3 regions of the Protofrankia sp. Cr2 genome follow, and region 1 is predicted to be linked to each of the others. Evidence: riboswitches for the same ligand, from Rfam matches in the RefSeq annotation. Region 1 holds a riboswitch; each other region holds the start of a gene.
What was found. Region 1 has a riboswitch for cyclic di-AMP ahead of U9978_RS07685 (C40 family peptidase). Riboswitches for the same ligand answer to the same signal wherever they lie in the genome.
Positions count from the first base shown of each region.

Region 1 (5,150 bases):
GATATCCGGCCGTTCTCTGTCTGATGGCGACGATCTGTTTCATGCTGTACCGATCTTTCAGGCGCAACGGCTGGCTGTAGGCACAGGTAAAAGGCTCAGGTAAAAGGCTCAGGTGAAAAGAATCATGCAACAAGGCCCACGGACCAAGCCGATGACCTAATCGATCACACCCGTAGAATCACCGGGATCGGATCACTGCAACCGACCGCCTCAGCCGTGAACCCGGTCTTAGAGCGCCCGGCAATAGGGGACGCGGCGTCGCGGGGCTGGGGCACGCACCTCGCCGCGTTGTCGTCAGTCGACACCCACAACCAGGGTGCCTCCCTCCTCCGCCTCGCGATGCACGCACCCCAGCCCCGCTCCTTCATCCACGCCCCTATTGCCGGGCGCTCTTAGCGGAGAGGAAACCCGTTGGCCGAAGATCATACGGCCATGGTGTCTTTCGTCCGGCCAGAGGCCCCGGGCAACCCGGGCCGGGGTGCCGCGTGCCGCGTGCCGCGTGCCGCGGAGGGACGAGAGCGGATCGGGGCGTCGAACCGGGCAAATCCAGGTGAATGACGGACGGACGTGGCTCCGCCGCGCGGCCCGTGCAGGGCGTGGGTATCACCCGTTCGGGCTATCCTGCAGGGCACTGCGCGACAGCCCCGGACGCTGGGTGGACGCCACCGGAGTGCCCCGCCGTCATCCCCCGCGGGACTACCACTCGTCAGGACAACCGCCCCCGGGACTACCGCTCCCCGGGGCTACCGTTCCCCGGGGTTACCGCCCATCAGGACTACAGTCTCACTTTGATAGCTATTTCCGACTATATAGTTCCGATATACCACCCGACGACGGGATTCACGAAGACCACGCTGTCGGCTACCGTAATCGGCTGTGTCGGCCCTTCGCGCGGGAACTCACCGTCAACCGCCGTCCCAGCCAACAGTCAACGGCAGGCGGCTGGGACGGCGATCACATCCCGTGCCGAACCTTGTGACGGACGTGCGTGACAACGGTGACATCCCTCGCCGCGCCCACAGCGTGACGCGTCACAGCACACAGGACTGCATCCGTGACACGGCCCACGACGCAGTCCGATGACCAAACCGACGTACCCCGTCCGAAATGATCTTATCGCGGAGTTGGTCACGCGATTGGACCAACTTGATCAGCTCCTCGGACGGCTGGAGGATGCCGAGCGCCAAGCCGCGGACGCCAGCGAGCACCTGACGCGTACCCGACGGTGGCAGGAGGACACGGTTCGCGCGATTCAGGACGAACGGGCGCAGATGCGCACTCATCAGCGGGCCTTGGACGATCTCGCGGACCGCGCGCAGGCGGCCGTCGAGGCCCTGTCCGGCCACTACCGTTCCCTGCCTGCCGAGGTTCACGAGCTCGCGGTCGAACTGCACGTCCTGGCGACCGCGGGCCTGCTCTCCCGCCGCGCAACCCGCGCCCGCCGCCACTGACCCCGACCCGTCACAGGCCCGAGCTGCGCCCCTCACGCAGGATGCGCACCCGCGGGATGCAGGAGCGAGAAATCCCATAGCGATCGACACAATAAGTGATCGCACAACTCCCCTAGGGTGATAATTTTCGCTACTGCATGCCAACAAACGATAACTATCGGCACTTGAGTGCCCCCTGCCGTCAGACTCTCGTCGCTATGGCGTAATGTCATCTTCCGCATCCTGTGGGTCACGGCATGTGGGGCCTCAGCCAACCGCCCTGTCGCACGGACCAACAGGCCAGGGCATGGCGGCGAGCTGGTTGGTAGGGAGGCTGGGAGGAGCCGATATGGTCACTTCTGTAGGCACTCGCCGTAGTTGTGTAGGACTAGTGTTTACTGGCACCATCCCTTTGAACTAGTCTCACGCCGACGTCACGACAACACCGGACCGAACGCCGAATCCTGCCCACGGTCCCGGTGTCCCCTCCGAGTCGTCACCAGGGCAGGAGCGGGGGACCCATCCTCCACCGGACGACACCGAACCGCGGTGCAGTCCTAGGGGTTAAGTGAGCCGTGCGACGGTCGCACAGCACACCGGGCAGCCCAGCCCGAACCCGACAGCTCACCTCGCAGGCGAACGGGAAGGATCACAGCCTTGTCTGCGCCCGATGTGCAGCTTGATCCGGCAACATGGTCATGGTCATCGTCGTCGACGAAGTCGCCGATGACGTTGGCAACAACGTCGTCTCTGCGACCGTCTGCCGACATACCTGAGCGCTCCGCCCGTGGCAGACACCGCGCGCCGACTCCACCGTCGGGAACAGGTCGCGTCCGAGCCCGGGCCGCGGTAGCCGTGATGACAACCGGCACGGTTGCCGTGTCAGGTGTCGCGCTCGCCGGCTGCGCTCCGGCCGACTCCGGTATGGACGAGACGTCGGTCAGCTCGCGGATCACCCTGGGATCGCAGTTCGGAAGCCAGGCGTCACTCGCCGGCCTACGCACAGCGGTCATCAACCCGGCCACTTCGGTGGGCCCCGGCTCCATCACAAGCCAGGTGATCGATCAAGCTGACCTGCACCCGAAGTCGACTGTCGCGCTGAAGGTCACCAATCCGGACGTATCCGTGCGGGCCGACCAGCCCATTGACATGGGTTTCGCCCTCGAGGACGGGACGACCCACACGCCGCTGCCGAACCAGCTCATCAAGGTTCAGGTGAAGCTGCCTGACGGCTGGGCGACTTTCAAGCACCTGTATACTAACGAACAGGGCTTTGCCAGCTATACAGCCAAGATCCTTACCACGACACAGATCACGGCCATCTTCGACGGGACCGACGCCCTGCAGTCGGCGCACTCCTCGAACATCGGTACGATGACTGTGGTGCCTGGTCCCGCTCCAACAATTCCGGCACAGGCGCCTCGATCGACGGCCCATAGCGTCGTTCAGGCATCCGGCCCCAGCGGAGCCGGCACCACGTCACCGAGTACGACGGATGCGACGACAGCCATCGGCTCGGTCGGTCAACGGGCTGTTTATCTAGCGGCCCAACAAGCGGGTAAGCCCTACGTGTACGGTGCGGAGGGACCCTACTCCTTCGACTGCTCCGGCCTGGTTCAGTATATATTCAAACAACTGGGGCGCAGCCTCCCCCGCACGGCGGAGGAACAGTACGAAGCGACGACCCACGTGTCGCAGTACAATAAGCAGATCGGCGATCTGATATTCTATGGTACGCCGGGAAACATCTACCATGTCGGCATCTACGCTGGCGGCGGGAAGATGTGGGCAGCCCCGAAGTCCGGTGAGGTTGTCTCGCTCAGGGACATCTACACCACGTCGTATTCGGTCGGCCGCGTCAGCTAGGCGTGCAATCACAGTCCTTACGCTCTCTCGGGGGCCAAGGAGCCTGGTAGGTCGGCTGCACGTCCGCATCGGCGGCAGCAACGTCCATCCCGGTGATGTGACGCGGTTATCGCTTCTATAAAACACAATCGGGTTCCGCGTGTCCTCCCCCTCCGGTTACGCGTGAACCTCGCCGCCAGGTCGGTAGTGTCGAAACCGGCGCTGATCTGGCGGCCCCAAACCACAACTGGATGTCTCCAAGAACTTCCGCTGGTCGGACCGAGCCAACCCCCCCGGCTCGCAAGGCCGGCGGAACGCGGGCTTCCGCTGGCCTTGCGCACTGAACCCCCCCCACAGTGCGCTCGGCCGGCGGGAGTCCAGAACTCCCGCCGGCCGGCCGCGCCACCCCCCCGGCTGAGCCGGCCGGCGGGAAACCCCATCGGACAGGCCCTAGGCCCTAGTCCTTGATTACTTTCGAGAATTTCCACAAAGCCCTGGTCGTGGCTTCGTCCCATTGCTGGGGCAGAAGCGTGACATGAACCTGCGAAGGGCACGGTGGCGCCTGGCCGACTGCGCCCACCGCCCCGACCACCGCAAACAGGGGCTTCTGCGCGGAGTCAAGCGAGCTGCAGGCGACGGTAAGGGCCATACGACCGCCCTCCCCCGCGCCCCAGATGTAGATCCGGGACATGTCGATCTTCGATCGCTCCGTCGCGACGTAGCGGACCACGTCCCGCAGGTACTGCGCGTCCGGGCCGTTGACCTGCCAGGTGCTGGCAACCGCCTCCGGGTACACCAGGGCGAACTTCTGGCCATCTGCGAGCGTCGACACGTTGCCGGCCTTCTCGATCGACGCTGCGTCCTTGCCGTAGTCGTGCAGGACGAGGACCAACGGCACCGGCTGCCCGGGCTTAGGGTCGGCATGTATCGCGAGCTCACGGCCTGCCGACGCGTAACCCGCCGGAATCGCGGCGCGCTCGGTCTTCACCGTGGGCGAGCCGTGCGCATACGCGAAGACGACTACGACCACGCCCACGACGATCAGTGCCCGTCGACGGTTCTTGGTCCACAGGTCTTTCCCGACTTTGAGCGGATTCGATACCACGAGCCAACCGAACCACACAGACGCCGCCCGATTCGGCAGATTGGCCGCGTGGCGTGCATGAGTCGGGCACCACACCAGTGGTCTGGCACACACCACCAGCACGACCAGCATCACCAGCCGGGCGGATGCAACCCGACGTCCAGACGCCCGACGCCCGCTCCGGGGAGCCGGGGAGCCGGCACGGCGACCCGGAGCCAGCTGCTTGGTCCCAATGGTGTATCCACAAGGTTCTGTAACGCCACAGGCGGATGACACGGCGTAGGGATGGGGCCGACGTGGACGATGAACAGACAGTCGATCACCAAGCGCTTGAGAAGATCGAACATGAGCTGGCCGTGCTCGGCCGCCGGGCCGAGCGGTTCCGCACGGCCATCGCGGACGAGTCCGGAACGGCCCTCGACCGATCCGCCTATCTACTACTCAGCCACCTGCACGACCACGGTGCGGTACGGCTGACAACCCTCGGTGCGGTGTTCGCCCTCGACATCTCGACGGTGAGCCGCCAGGTCGCCGCGCTGGCCGCCGAGGGCCTGGTGGAACGCGCCACCGATCCCACCGATCGCAGGGCCAGCCTGGTGACCCTGAGCGCATGCGGACGCGAGCGTTACATCGTCACCCGGGAAGCGCGGGTGACGAGCATCAGCAACCTGGTGGGCAGCTGGGAGAAAGACGAACGCGACAGCTTCGGGATGCTTCTCGGCCGCTTCAATACGGCGCTCGCCGAACGTGACCGTGCCGGCGTTCCGCCGCCCGACCAGCGCCCCCCACCC
Region 1 is NZ_CAUVXG010000010.1:108,381-113,530, forward strand. It holds gene corA (magnesium/cobalt transporter CorA) at 1-80, shown strand, start outside; gene U9978_RS07680 (hypothetical protein) at 1,080-1,451, shown strand; cyclic di-AMP (ydaO/yuaA leader) riboswitch at 1,876-2,082, shown strand; gene U9978_RS07685 (C40 family peptidase) at 2,289-3,296, shown strand; gene U9978_RS07690 (plasmid partitioning protein) at 3,733-4,380, opposite strand; gene U9978_RS07695 (MarR family winged helix-turn-helix transcriptional regulator) at 4,656-5,150, shown strand, end outside.

Region 2 (5,150 bases), on a different contig from region 1:
GACCGCTGCGCGGGATCAACCGGGGACGTCGACGACACCAGCGCCGGGGACGAGGCCGCCGAGCTCTTCGCGGCTGCAGGCCCTCCCCCGTGGACGACCTGGGCCAAGAGCAACCCGACGGTGGCGAGAACGAAAACGAAAACTGCCATAACGGCACCGGACCATCCCGGCCGGGAACGGCGGTGCTTGCGATGTCGAACCATGGAACCTTCCGTGTGGTCGGTCCCCCCCGCGCTGTGTCCCCTCCATCCGGGACAAGGGTAGCGAGTACTAGGCACGGTGAGCCATCCGGTATCGCTTTTTACCGAATAGTCATGAGCAGATCAGGCCAGTACAGCGCCATCCCGGATCCGCCCGACGACATGCCGTGTCGGACGGGCGACCAACGGCCCTGGCCTGCTGCCCGGGGTGACGCCTAGGAGCGCCCGCGAACGACAGGGGCAAACGTCCGCGCTTGTGGGACAAACCGGGCCGCATCCGGAGCCAGAGTGCCAAAGCGCTGGTAGAACGCATCAGCACGGGCAAGTATCCAGCCGTGACGCCGTTCGAGACAGGGCCGACCCAAGGGCAGCGCGGTAACATGACCCACTACGGCGCCAGCGGTCGCGACCAGCGGGATCCCGGGCGTGGAGGCACCAGACGACACGCCCGCATCCGGGTCGGCCGCGAGCAGGCCGGCGGCGACCAGGATCGTGTCACCAGGCAGCCAGAAAACGACGAGGATGCCGCTGTCGACGAATACGAGCGTGACGATGACGGCATAGAGCGCCGCTCCGGACAGGCCATCCGCACTCGCACAGTTCGGGTCTGCCTGCCCCCGCAGGCTCGATCATCGTATCCTTCGCGCAACTTCCAGCCCGCTGTTCATATCCAAATCGGTCCATTGTCAACCAAACGGACACGCAACTCCGACTGCCCACAGGAGCCACAACCATGCCCATCGCCACCCCGGACGTCTACGCACAGATGCTTGACCGGGCCAAGACCGAGGCATTCGCCTACCCTGCGATCAACGTTACGTCGTCGGAGACCCTGAATGCCGCGCTGAAGGGCTTCGCCGATGCCGGCAGCGACGGCATCGTGCAGGTCTCCACCGGCGGCGCCGAGTTCCTCTCCGGCACCCGGGTGAAGAACATGGTCCTCGGCGCACAGGCACTCGCCGAGTTCGCCCACCATGTCGCCAAAGCGTACCCGGTCAACATCGCCCTGCACACCGACCACTGCCCTGCGGACAAACTCGACGCCTATCTGCGCCCCCTGCTTGCGATCTCCAAGGAGCGGGTTCTCCGCGAAGGGCGGGATCCGCTGTTCCACTCACATATGTGGGACGGATCGGCAGTCGAGCTGGAGGAGAATCTCAAGATTGCCGACGGCCTCCTGATCGAATGTCACCAGGCAAAGATCATCCTGGAAGTGGAGATCGGTGTCGTCGGTGGCGAGGAGGACGGTGTCGTCGGTGCGATCGACGAGAAACTTTACACCACGCCGACGGACATGTGGCGCACCGCCGAGGTCCTCGGCACCGGCGAACGGGGCCGCTACATGCTCGCCGCAACCTTCGGAAATGTGCACGGTGTGTACAAGCCGGGCAATGTGAAACTCCGTCCGAGCATCCTTCGGGACGGGCAGCAGTATGTCGCGCAGCAGCTCGGCCTGCCAGCCGACGCCAAGCCGTTCGACCTGGTGTTTCACGGCGGTAGCGGTTCCGACCTGGCCGAAATCCGCGAGACGCTGGACTACGGCGTTGTCAAGATGAATGTGGACACCGACACCCAGTATGCATTCACTCGACCTATCGTCGACCATGTCTTCAAGAACTACGACGGCGTGCTGAAAGTGGACGGAGAGGTCGGTGTGAAGAAGCAGTACGACCCACGCAGCTACGGCAAAGCAGCCGAGTCCAGTATGGCCGCCCGTGTCGTGCAGGCCTGCGCAGACCTGCGCTCGGCGGGGCGTTCGTTGACCGGCTGACCCATCCGGCCAAAGGAGGCGCGACATCACTTTTCGCGCCTCCGGCGGCCGCGGGCAAACCAGCTGAGCACATGCATGCGCGCGTTAGCAGTCGATCTCGAGGCACGGCAAGAGTGGACAGCGCGATGTGCTCATACTCACGAACCGCATTCACGGCTTGTTCAGCCACCAGCAATTCTGGTTATGGTCTGCGCCGTGCCCGTCGATACGGCGGGGACACGTCGGGCGGCACGCCGAATCCTGCCCTCGCTCGACGAAAACCAAACTTGCGGCAGGAACGGGGGACCCACTTTCGGACGTCGATATCGGGCGTCCTCGGGGTGAAGCCGTGAAAGCGGCCGGGCAGTCCCAGCCCGAATCCGACAGCTCACCTCGCAGGCGTGGGGAAGGGCATTACCAATATGTCCAGTACACGTTCTCGTGGTCGACATCGTGGAGTTCGCCGCGCCCGGGTCCGTACCCGAGCCATGGTGGTGACCCCGGCCCTGGTCGCCGCGATCGGTGGCGGCATCGCGATGTCACAACCGGCCAGCGCCGCCACCACGTGGGAGGGGCTTCGCCAATGCGAGTCAGGCGGTGACTATGGGGCGAACACCGGCAACGGCTACTACGGCGCCTACCAGTTCTCGCTGGGCACCTGGCAAGGCCTCGGCTACACCGGCCTGCCCAGCAGTGCCTCCCCCGGCACCCAGGATGAGGCCGCGATCAAGCTCGCCGCCCGCTCCGGCTTCAGCCAGTGGCCTGTCTGCGGCAAGGGCATGGGCGCCGACCAGCTCGGGGCTGGCGCCAGCCCAGCCGGCGCTGCTCCCGCACATACCGGCACCTCCGGCGCCAGCGCACCGGACACCAGCGCACCGGATTCGAGTTCATCCGACACCGGCTCGTCACAGGCGCGCTCATATGGCAGGAACGGTGCCTCGCGTTGGGAATCGCGCACGGTGAGTGCGGACACCTCGTCGACTTCCGCTGACGCGACGCCCTTGACCCCCGGCCTCGTCGATCAGGTGCGATCGGACGTGCTGTCGTGGCAGAACCAGATGAACAGTCTTGGTTACAAGATCCAGATTGACGGCCGGTACGGACCCGAGTCGGCCGGCGCGGCCAGCCGCCTGCAGGCCGACAAGGGCCTGGCGGTCGACGGAATCTGTGGGCCGGAGACCTGGGGGGCCACTTTCAGCTGAGGCGCAGCAGGAAGGTCTGCAGCTGATGGTCACGAACTGATGGCCACGAACTGATATAGACCCCGCGAGGACGAGTCGGGCCGGTCCCACCCGCGTGACAACAAACACAACAGAAAAGCACTACGGCGACCGGCCCGATCACTCGGCGTTACGGAAAGCCAGCACAAACGACCCCCCGGCGGGGTCGCCCCAATCGCCGGGTAGAGTGTTCTCTTTCGGCCACGTAGCCCATTCGGGTGATGAAAGTCGGGTCCGTGTAGTTCATCCGACACCCCGATTTGCTTCGAAAGGGCCAGGCTCGCTAGAGTCCTCCCCACTCGCCAGATCGGCGAGGCCGCACGGACGGACGCCGAATCCCGTCCCCGCCCGCCGCGGCAGGACCTACCGCGAAGCCGCACGGACGGGATCGGGGGAACCACATTCGGATACCGACCACCGGTGTCCTTGGGGTAAAGCCTGCGACGCCCATCGGCGTCACCGGCCGGGCATGTTCCCAGCCCGCACCCGACAGCTCACCTCGTAGGCGACGGGAAGGACCGACCCACATGCCGTCTGTCGGCAGGCACCGCGCCCCGCAACAGTCGTCCACCGCAGTCAAGGTCCTGCGTACCACCGGTGCTGTCACAGCACTCGTGGGCAGTGGTCTCGCCGTCGCGGCCAGTCCCGCAGGCGCTGCGACCGCCGACGACTTCGCCAAACTCCGCCAGTGCGAGTCCGGCGGCAACTATCACATCAATACCGGTAACGGGTTCTACGGCGCTTACCAGTTCGACGCCGGAACCTGGCACGGTCTCGGCTATGCCGGTCTCCCCAGTGACGCCCCGCCGGCGCTGCAGGACGATGCAGCCCACAAGCTCTACAACTCTCGCGGTTGGTCCCCGTGGCCATCCTGCTCGGTCAAGATGGGTCTGACCAACAACGGCCCGGCGCCGCAGGTGCCGACAACGGTGCCCAACGTCGCGGCAGTCCAGCAGGCGATCGCTCCGGCGCAGCCCGCAATGACCTTGGACCGTGCGAAGGCGCAGCTGGAATCGTCGAACTTCACCGGTACGACGCTTTCCACCGCTCTGGCCGGACAGGTGCGCGCTGACGCCTACGTCTGGCAGAACACGATGCGCGAGAAGAAATTCATTCTACAGGTGGACGGCCGCTTCGGCGGGGAGTCCCAGGGCCTCGCATCGCTGTACAGCTACCTGACGAGGGTCGACGACGGACAGACCGGTGTGGTCGGTAAGAACCTCTGGGACATCACCGTCACCAGCCCGTCCGCCCTGTGATCTCAGGGGTTCGTATCCCGTAACATCCCATGACTGTTCGAAGGCGGATTCGCCTTCGAACCCTGATCACGCGGCGGACCCGATGGCCCACCCCCCTCCCACCGGGTCCGCCGCGTGAGAACCTGTTTCGACCGATCCCCACTCGGCACAGTGCAACCGGGATCCGGCAGGATGGACCCCATGACGACATCCCCTGGACGGCCGGATCTCCTTGACGGTCCGCCCCCGACAAAACTCACTCTCGATCCGGCTGCCGCCAAAGCGCTCGGCGCCGGCGAGACCCCGGAGACGGTCGCCGGTCGCTTCCCGGACTCAAGCCTCGCCTGGGCGATGCTGGCCGAACGCGCCCTGGATGCAGACGCGGCGGTCACGGCCTACGCCTACGCACGGACCGGATACCACCGCGGCCTGGACCAGCTTCGTCGCGCCGGCTGGCACGGGCATGGGCCGATCCCGTGGTCCCACGAGGCCAACCAGGGCTTCCTACGCGCGCTCGCGGCGCTCAGTCGCGCCGCCGCCGCCATCGGTGAGGCCGAGGAGGCCACCCGCTGCCGGGACTTCCTCGCCGACAGCGATCCCGAAGCGGCCGAGGTGCTTGGCCTTAAATAGGGACGTGGACCGGGACCACCCTGCTGCCCGCTTGGTGGCTTAGAGCGACCGACAATAGGGGACGCGGCGTCGCGGGGCCGGGCGCTCTTACTGACATCCGAGGTAAGTTACA
Region 2 is NZ_CAUVXG010000001.1:290,674-295,823, reverse strand. It holds gene U9978_RS01285 (CAP domain-containing protein) at 1-149, opposite strand, end outside; gene fbaA (class II fructose-bisphosphate aldolase) at 934-1,971, shown strand; cyclic di-AMP (ydaO/yuaA leader) riboswitch at 2,195-2,367, shown strand; gene U9978_RS01275 (transglycosylase family protein) at 2,439-3,152, shown strand; cyclic di-AMP (ydaO/yuaA leader) riboswitch at 3,534-3,691, shown strand; gene U9978_RS01270 (transglycosylase family protein) at 3,698-4,429, shown strand; gene U9978_RS01265 (DUF3151 domain-containing protein) at 4,610-5,038, shown strand.
Region 2: it holds a riboswitch for cyclic di-AMP, as region 1 does, so the genes downstream of both, U9978_RS01275 (transglycosylase family protein) here and U9978_RS07685 (C40 family peptidase) in region 1, are expected to answer to the same signal.

Region 3 (5,150 bases), on a different contig from region 1:
CTCGGGAACGGCGCCTCCCCGGTGCGAAATGCGTCCGCGCGGACCGGGGGGAGACCGACCACGCGCTGGTAGAAGTCCAACGAACGCAGCGGGTCCGCCACCCACAGGACGACATGATCAAGTTTCGCCTCCATGAGAACCTCCGCTGCGTGGCCGACCCGCCGGCCGGCCGAGGCCGATGCGATGTCCACCAGATCGAATGTGACGCGTATCACCGCCGTGCCGGCAGTCATCGGCTTGAGTCTCCACCTACTGGAACCTGGATCGTGGCGGTTCATGGAGGGACACGCGACCGACCGGTTGATCACGATCGGGCAGCTCTCGGAACTGACCGGGGTGCCGGTACGCACCATCCGGTTCTACGCCGACGAGCATCTGGTCGAGCCGGTTGCGCGCAGCAACGCCGGTTACCGATTGTACGACGCGATGGCGGCGGCCCGCCTCGAGCTCGTGCGCACATTGCGTGACCTGGGTATCGACCTGCCGACCGTCGCGAAGGTACTCGCGCAGGAGATCACGGTGGCCGAGGTGGCGCGCGTGCACGCCGAGGCGCTCGGCGCACAGGTCAGGGTGCTGCGGCTACGGCAAGCAGTGCTGCGGGCGGTCGCGGTCCGCGGATCCGACTGGGAGGAGATGGAACTGATGCACCGACTGGCGAAACTCGATGCGGCGGAACGCACACGGATTCTGGACGGCTTTCTCGACACCGTGTTCAAGGGTCTGGACGGCAAGCGTCTGGACGGCAATGCCCTGGACGGTGACAGCGGAGCAGGCGGGACATTCGAGACGATGATCCGAGCCTCATTTCCCGAGCTGCCCGAGGACCCGACCGGCGAGCAGGTCGAGGCCTGGGTGGAACTGGTGACGTTGATCCAGGATGAGGATTTCACCGCCCGGGTCAGGACCATGGCGCAACGGGGCGCGGCCAAGCACGTCAGCGAAGAAGCGACCATCCGACACCAGGAGGCCTTCAACACCGTTCTGGCGAGCCGGGCCACGCAGGCATACACCGAGGGGATCGACCCGGTCTCCACCGACGGCACGGCGCTGGCCGCCGCGATCGCCGCGTCGTACGCGCAGACGACCGGGAACCGTGACACCCCTGCGTGGCGGGCAACACTCATAGACGATCTTGAAACGTTCACCGACCGGCGGGTCTACCGGTTCTGGGAACTCGTTGCGCTCGTCAGCGGCGACACGACGACGGTGGCGGTTGCCAGCCCGATGATCGAGGCACTGGAGTGGCTGATCACCGCACTGCGGGCGGCCGGCTGATCATAGTTGTTCCTCGACCGCCGAATCGAGCAGTAACCTCGCCAGGCCGATCTCGGAGCTGGCATCGTGTGGGGGGTGTCAGGGGATGAAGGCGGTCAACCGGTTCTGGTCCGGGAGCTGCGGGTCGCTGCGTACGCGGTCTGCATCCACGAAGGGAAGATCCTTCTCGCGCGTTTCGTCGGCACGAGCGGGAAGCACTGGACGTTGCCCGGCGGCGGCATCGACCACGGGGAGGATCCGTTGGCCGCGGCGGTTCGGGAGGTCGAGGAGGAGACCGGTTACGACGTCGTGATCGAATCCCTGCTGGGTGTCGACTCGATGCGCAGGCGTTTCCCGCGCGGCGTCGGCATCGAGGCCGATCATCACGCCGTGCGGGTCATATATACGGCACGGGTGGTCGGCGGCGTGCTTCGGCATGAGATCGGTGGTTCCACCGACCAGGCCGCCTGGATCGATCTCGATCAGATCGACACCCTCGAACGGGTTGATCTCATCGACATCGCGTTGGATCTTGCACGGAACCGACCACCGAGTGGCCGGGTGGACGCACAGCGCACCTGACCTTCCGGGCGCTCTTAGAATGTGATTTTTGTGCTGTGATACCAGCATCAGAATCACATCGTTGAACCGTCTGAGCGGGAACCGACGCCGATGGGAGATCGACTGGCCGCGCGCTCTTAACCGTCCGCGACGTGAGCGCCCGCAGGCGCCCGGGAGAGATCCAGTTGTGGCCGGATCTCTCCCGGGATCGCACGCCCTTTGGCCGTCGAGACCGCTTGAGGCCGCCGGGCGTGCGAGAAGAACATGATCGCACGCCCTTTGGCCGTCGAGCCTGTTAGGCCTTTCCGGCCCAGCAGTGCTTCGAGGCGTACCAGGGGCTTGTGCCCTGCTGCGCGTACAGGATCCGAGCGCGCTTCCACTGCTCGGCGGCGCTGGCATTCTGCGGCAGGCCGGACCCGCCGACGCCATGCCAGGTACCGGGCAGGAACTGGAACAGTCCGCCGGCGCCGATCGAGTTGACGACGTTCGGGTTCCCACCGGATTCGCACCGCACGATGGCGGAAAGAAGGCCGTCGCCGGACGGCGCCGCACTTGCCGGCTGGGACAGCGCGACGCTGCCGCCACCGATGGCGGCAACGAGGGCCGGCACTGCGATCAATACCCGGGCCCGTGCTTTGATTCGACTGATTCCACGGTCGCCGGAACGTACGTTGGACATGTTGATGTCCTTCCCCACGCCTGCGAGGTGAGCTGTCGGATTCGGGCTGGGAGTGCCCGGCCGCGATGTGCGGCTTCACCCCGAGGACGCCTGACGTCGACGTCCGAAAGTGGTTCCCCCGTTCCTGCCACCGGTCTGGTTTTCATCGGACGAGGGCAGGATTCGGCGTGCCGTCCGACGCATGCCTTCTCCTCGAAGGCATGGCGAAGACCATACGTGCAACGACCGCCCCGAAGGCAAGGCTCCGTGAAGAGGCACACAGTCCGTATGCGATGTTGATGGCAGCTACGGCTGCCGGTAACGTGCGCGCACGCGCGCTCATCCCTAACGTGGCTTCGGCCGGGCGGCGATAGTGTGATGGGGTCGCCACCTGCCGAGTGAAGCATTTTCTTACGCGGTACGTGGGCAGGCGGATCGACTGCGTGGCTATCCGGCGGTGATTGTACGACAGCACCGGAAAACACGATGTCGACGACAGCGTGTATCGTGTCGGCAATATGCATGATGGCTGTCCGACCGCGGCGCCCGGGTGGCCCGGCTATCGTCGAGACCTCCACGGAAACCGACACAGCGCTGTCCAGGCCCGCTGCGGAGCACTGGCGCAGGCATGGACAGCGCTGAACGACACGATGAACGACACGGTCGCCTGTGGTCAGCCCATGGCACCACGGCGGCGGCGACGGCGGACGATCCTGCGGCCGGCGACCATCACCACGAAAGCGGCTACCGCCGACGCAGCGGGGACGGCGGAAGGGGGGTCGGCTATCCCACCCTCACCCGCCGCGACAGCGCCCTTGGGCACCGGCATCGTTGTGGCCCACGACGCGGATGCCGATGCGGTGGTAGCGGTACCGCCAGTACCAGCGCTAGCGCTGCTGCCGGTGCCGGTGCCGGATACAACCTGATACCGGGTCAGCATGCCGGCGGTGATGTGCTCGTTGACGTGGCAGTGAAAAAGCCAGATGCCGAGGTTGTCGGGTACCATGTCGGCCACGGCCATGGTACCGGGAAGCAACGGAACAGTGTCCATCCGCATACCACTCACGACCGCGTCGTTGCCGTGCCAGTGCGGGGTGTGTATGTCCTGCTCACCACCCATACTCATCAGGTACCAGCGGACGTGCTCATCTTTTTTCAGGGTGATCATCGGCTCGTTGCCGAAGACGTAGCCGTTGATGGCATGCCGCAGGTTGGACCTGGTGAAGTTGCTGTCATCCTGTGACGGATACGGTGGCTGGGCAAAACGGCGGAGATTATCCTGCAGATACGGGCTCCAGTTCTCGTTCGTGATTGTGAACAACGTGAAGATCTCACGGTCGACGTCGACGGGGCTGCCGTCCGGCCGCGCCTTCCCCCTGGCTGTGATGACCATCGGGCCGGTGAGTCCGGCATAGGTGTCGACGACTTCGTTGGTGTGGGAGTGGTACATCCACATAACCGAACTACCGTCGTGTGGGCCCGGTCCGGCCCGGTCGGGCACCAGCCAGGTATAGGTGTGCGTGCCGCCGGTGGGTACGGCATCGTCAAACTTGTCCACCCCGGAGGTGTTGTCGGCGTAGGGTGTACCCTCGTTCGCCTTCGTGTAGAACACACCGTGCGGATGCATACTGTCGCCAATTTTGCAGGCGTTGCGGAACACCACCTTGATGGTGTCGCCGACCTCGGCGCGGATCACCGGGCCCAAAAAGCCCTCGTAGGCGTCCTGTGCGGGGCGCGGTGCCAGGTTGGTGAAATTCGCGTCGGTGTAGCCACGATAGAGACACTTGAGATAACTCGTCCCGATGCGGCCGGGCCCGGATTGGACATACGTCTTCGCAATCGGATCGAACGCCTGACCGGTGATGTCGTCGCGCCCGTCCGGGGCATAGTTCCAGACGACCTCATCGGCACCGACATAGTAGGTGCGCACCTGCCCGGTCGGGTGGAATGCCGCACCGGCGACAGCATCCCAGTAGGTGTCTCCCGGACCCGGCATCGCTGTTCCGGCCGTTCCGGCCATGTTCGGGGTGTTCGGCTGCCCGCCGGCCGCGGCTACCGCCGTGGCCGGTCCGGATATGGCCAGGCATCCGACGAGTGCAAGGGTGCCCGTGAACCCCGCTCTGAACGACGGACGCCAGGCGGGTGGACCTTTCGCCGCCCAGCCCCGACCTGCGGTACCGCACTCCATACGCGTGCGCCAACCGGCGCGGAATCGTGCTGTCACGGTGGGTGACAGTAGCGGCCAGGAGTCGCATCCGCCGCGCGCCCCGCGCGAACTCGCTAACACATGTAGAAGAAGGTGCTAGGGCATGTCTGCTACCTATTGGCAACCGTCTACCGGTCTCTCCGGCCGTCGCCTGATTTGTCGGGCTGGCGTTACCTCGATCGAGTGAGCCTCACCAGTGGACGATCTGCAGCCGCCCGCCGAGCGCCCGCCGGGCGCGCAACGCGAGCCTTCTACTGGGATTGACCAGGACTGCTTGGTCGGCTGCGGCCAGAATGGGCAGGTCCGCCAGCGAATCGCTGTAGGCGTGGCCCCAGGGCGGCTCGATCCCGTGGGCGGCAAGCTGTCGCGGTTTACCCGACCCGTAGTTGTGCAGGCTGCCCCGGCCGACGCCGAACCGGCCCCAGACGAGCCGGGAAGAGATCAGTTCGACCTCGCCCAGCCCGAGTGCGT
Region 3 is NZ_CAUVXG010000006.1:48,925-54,074, reverse strand. It holds gene U9978_RS05210 (VOC family protein) at 1-134, opposite strand, end outside; gene U9978_RS05205 (MerR family transcriptional regulator) at 277-1,275, shown strand; gene U9978_RS05200 (NUDIX hydrolase) at 1,351-1,836, shown strand; gene U9978_RS05195 (transglycosylase family protein) at 2,111-2,494, opposite strand; cyclic di-AMP (ydaO/yuaA leader) riboswitch at 2,499-2,672, opposite strand; gene U9978_RS05190 (multicopper oxidase domain-containing protein) at 3,147-4,469, opposite strand; gene U9978_RS05185 (haloacid dehalogenase-like hydrolase) at 4,870-5,150, opposite strand, start outside.
Region 3: it holds a riboswitch for cyclic di-AMP, as region 1 does, so the genes downstream of both, U9978_RS05195 (transglycosylase family protein) here and U9978_RS07685 (C40 family peptidase) in region 1, are expected to answer to the same signal.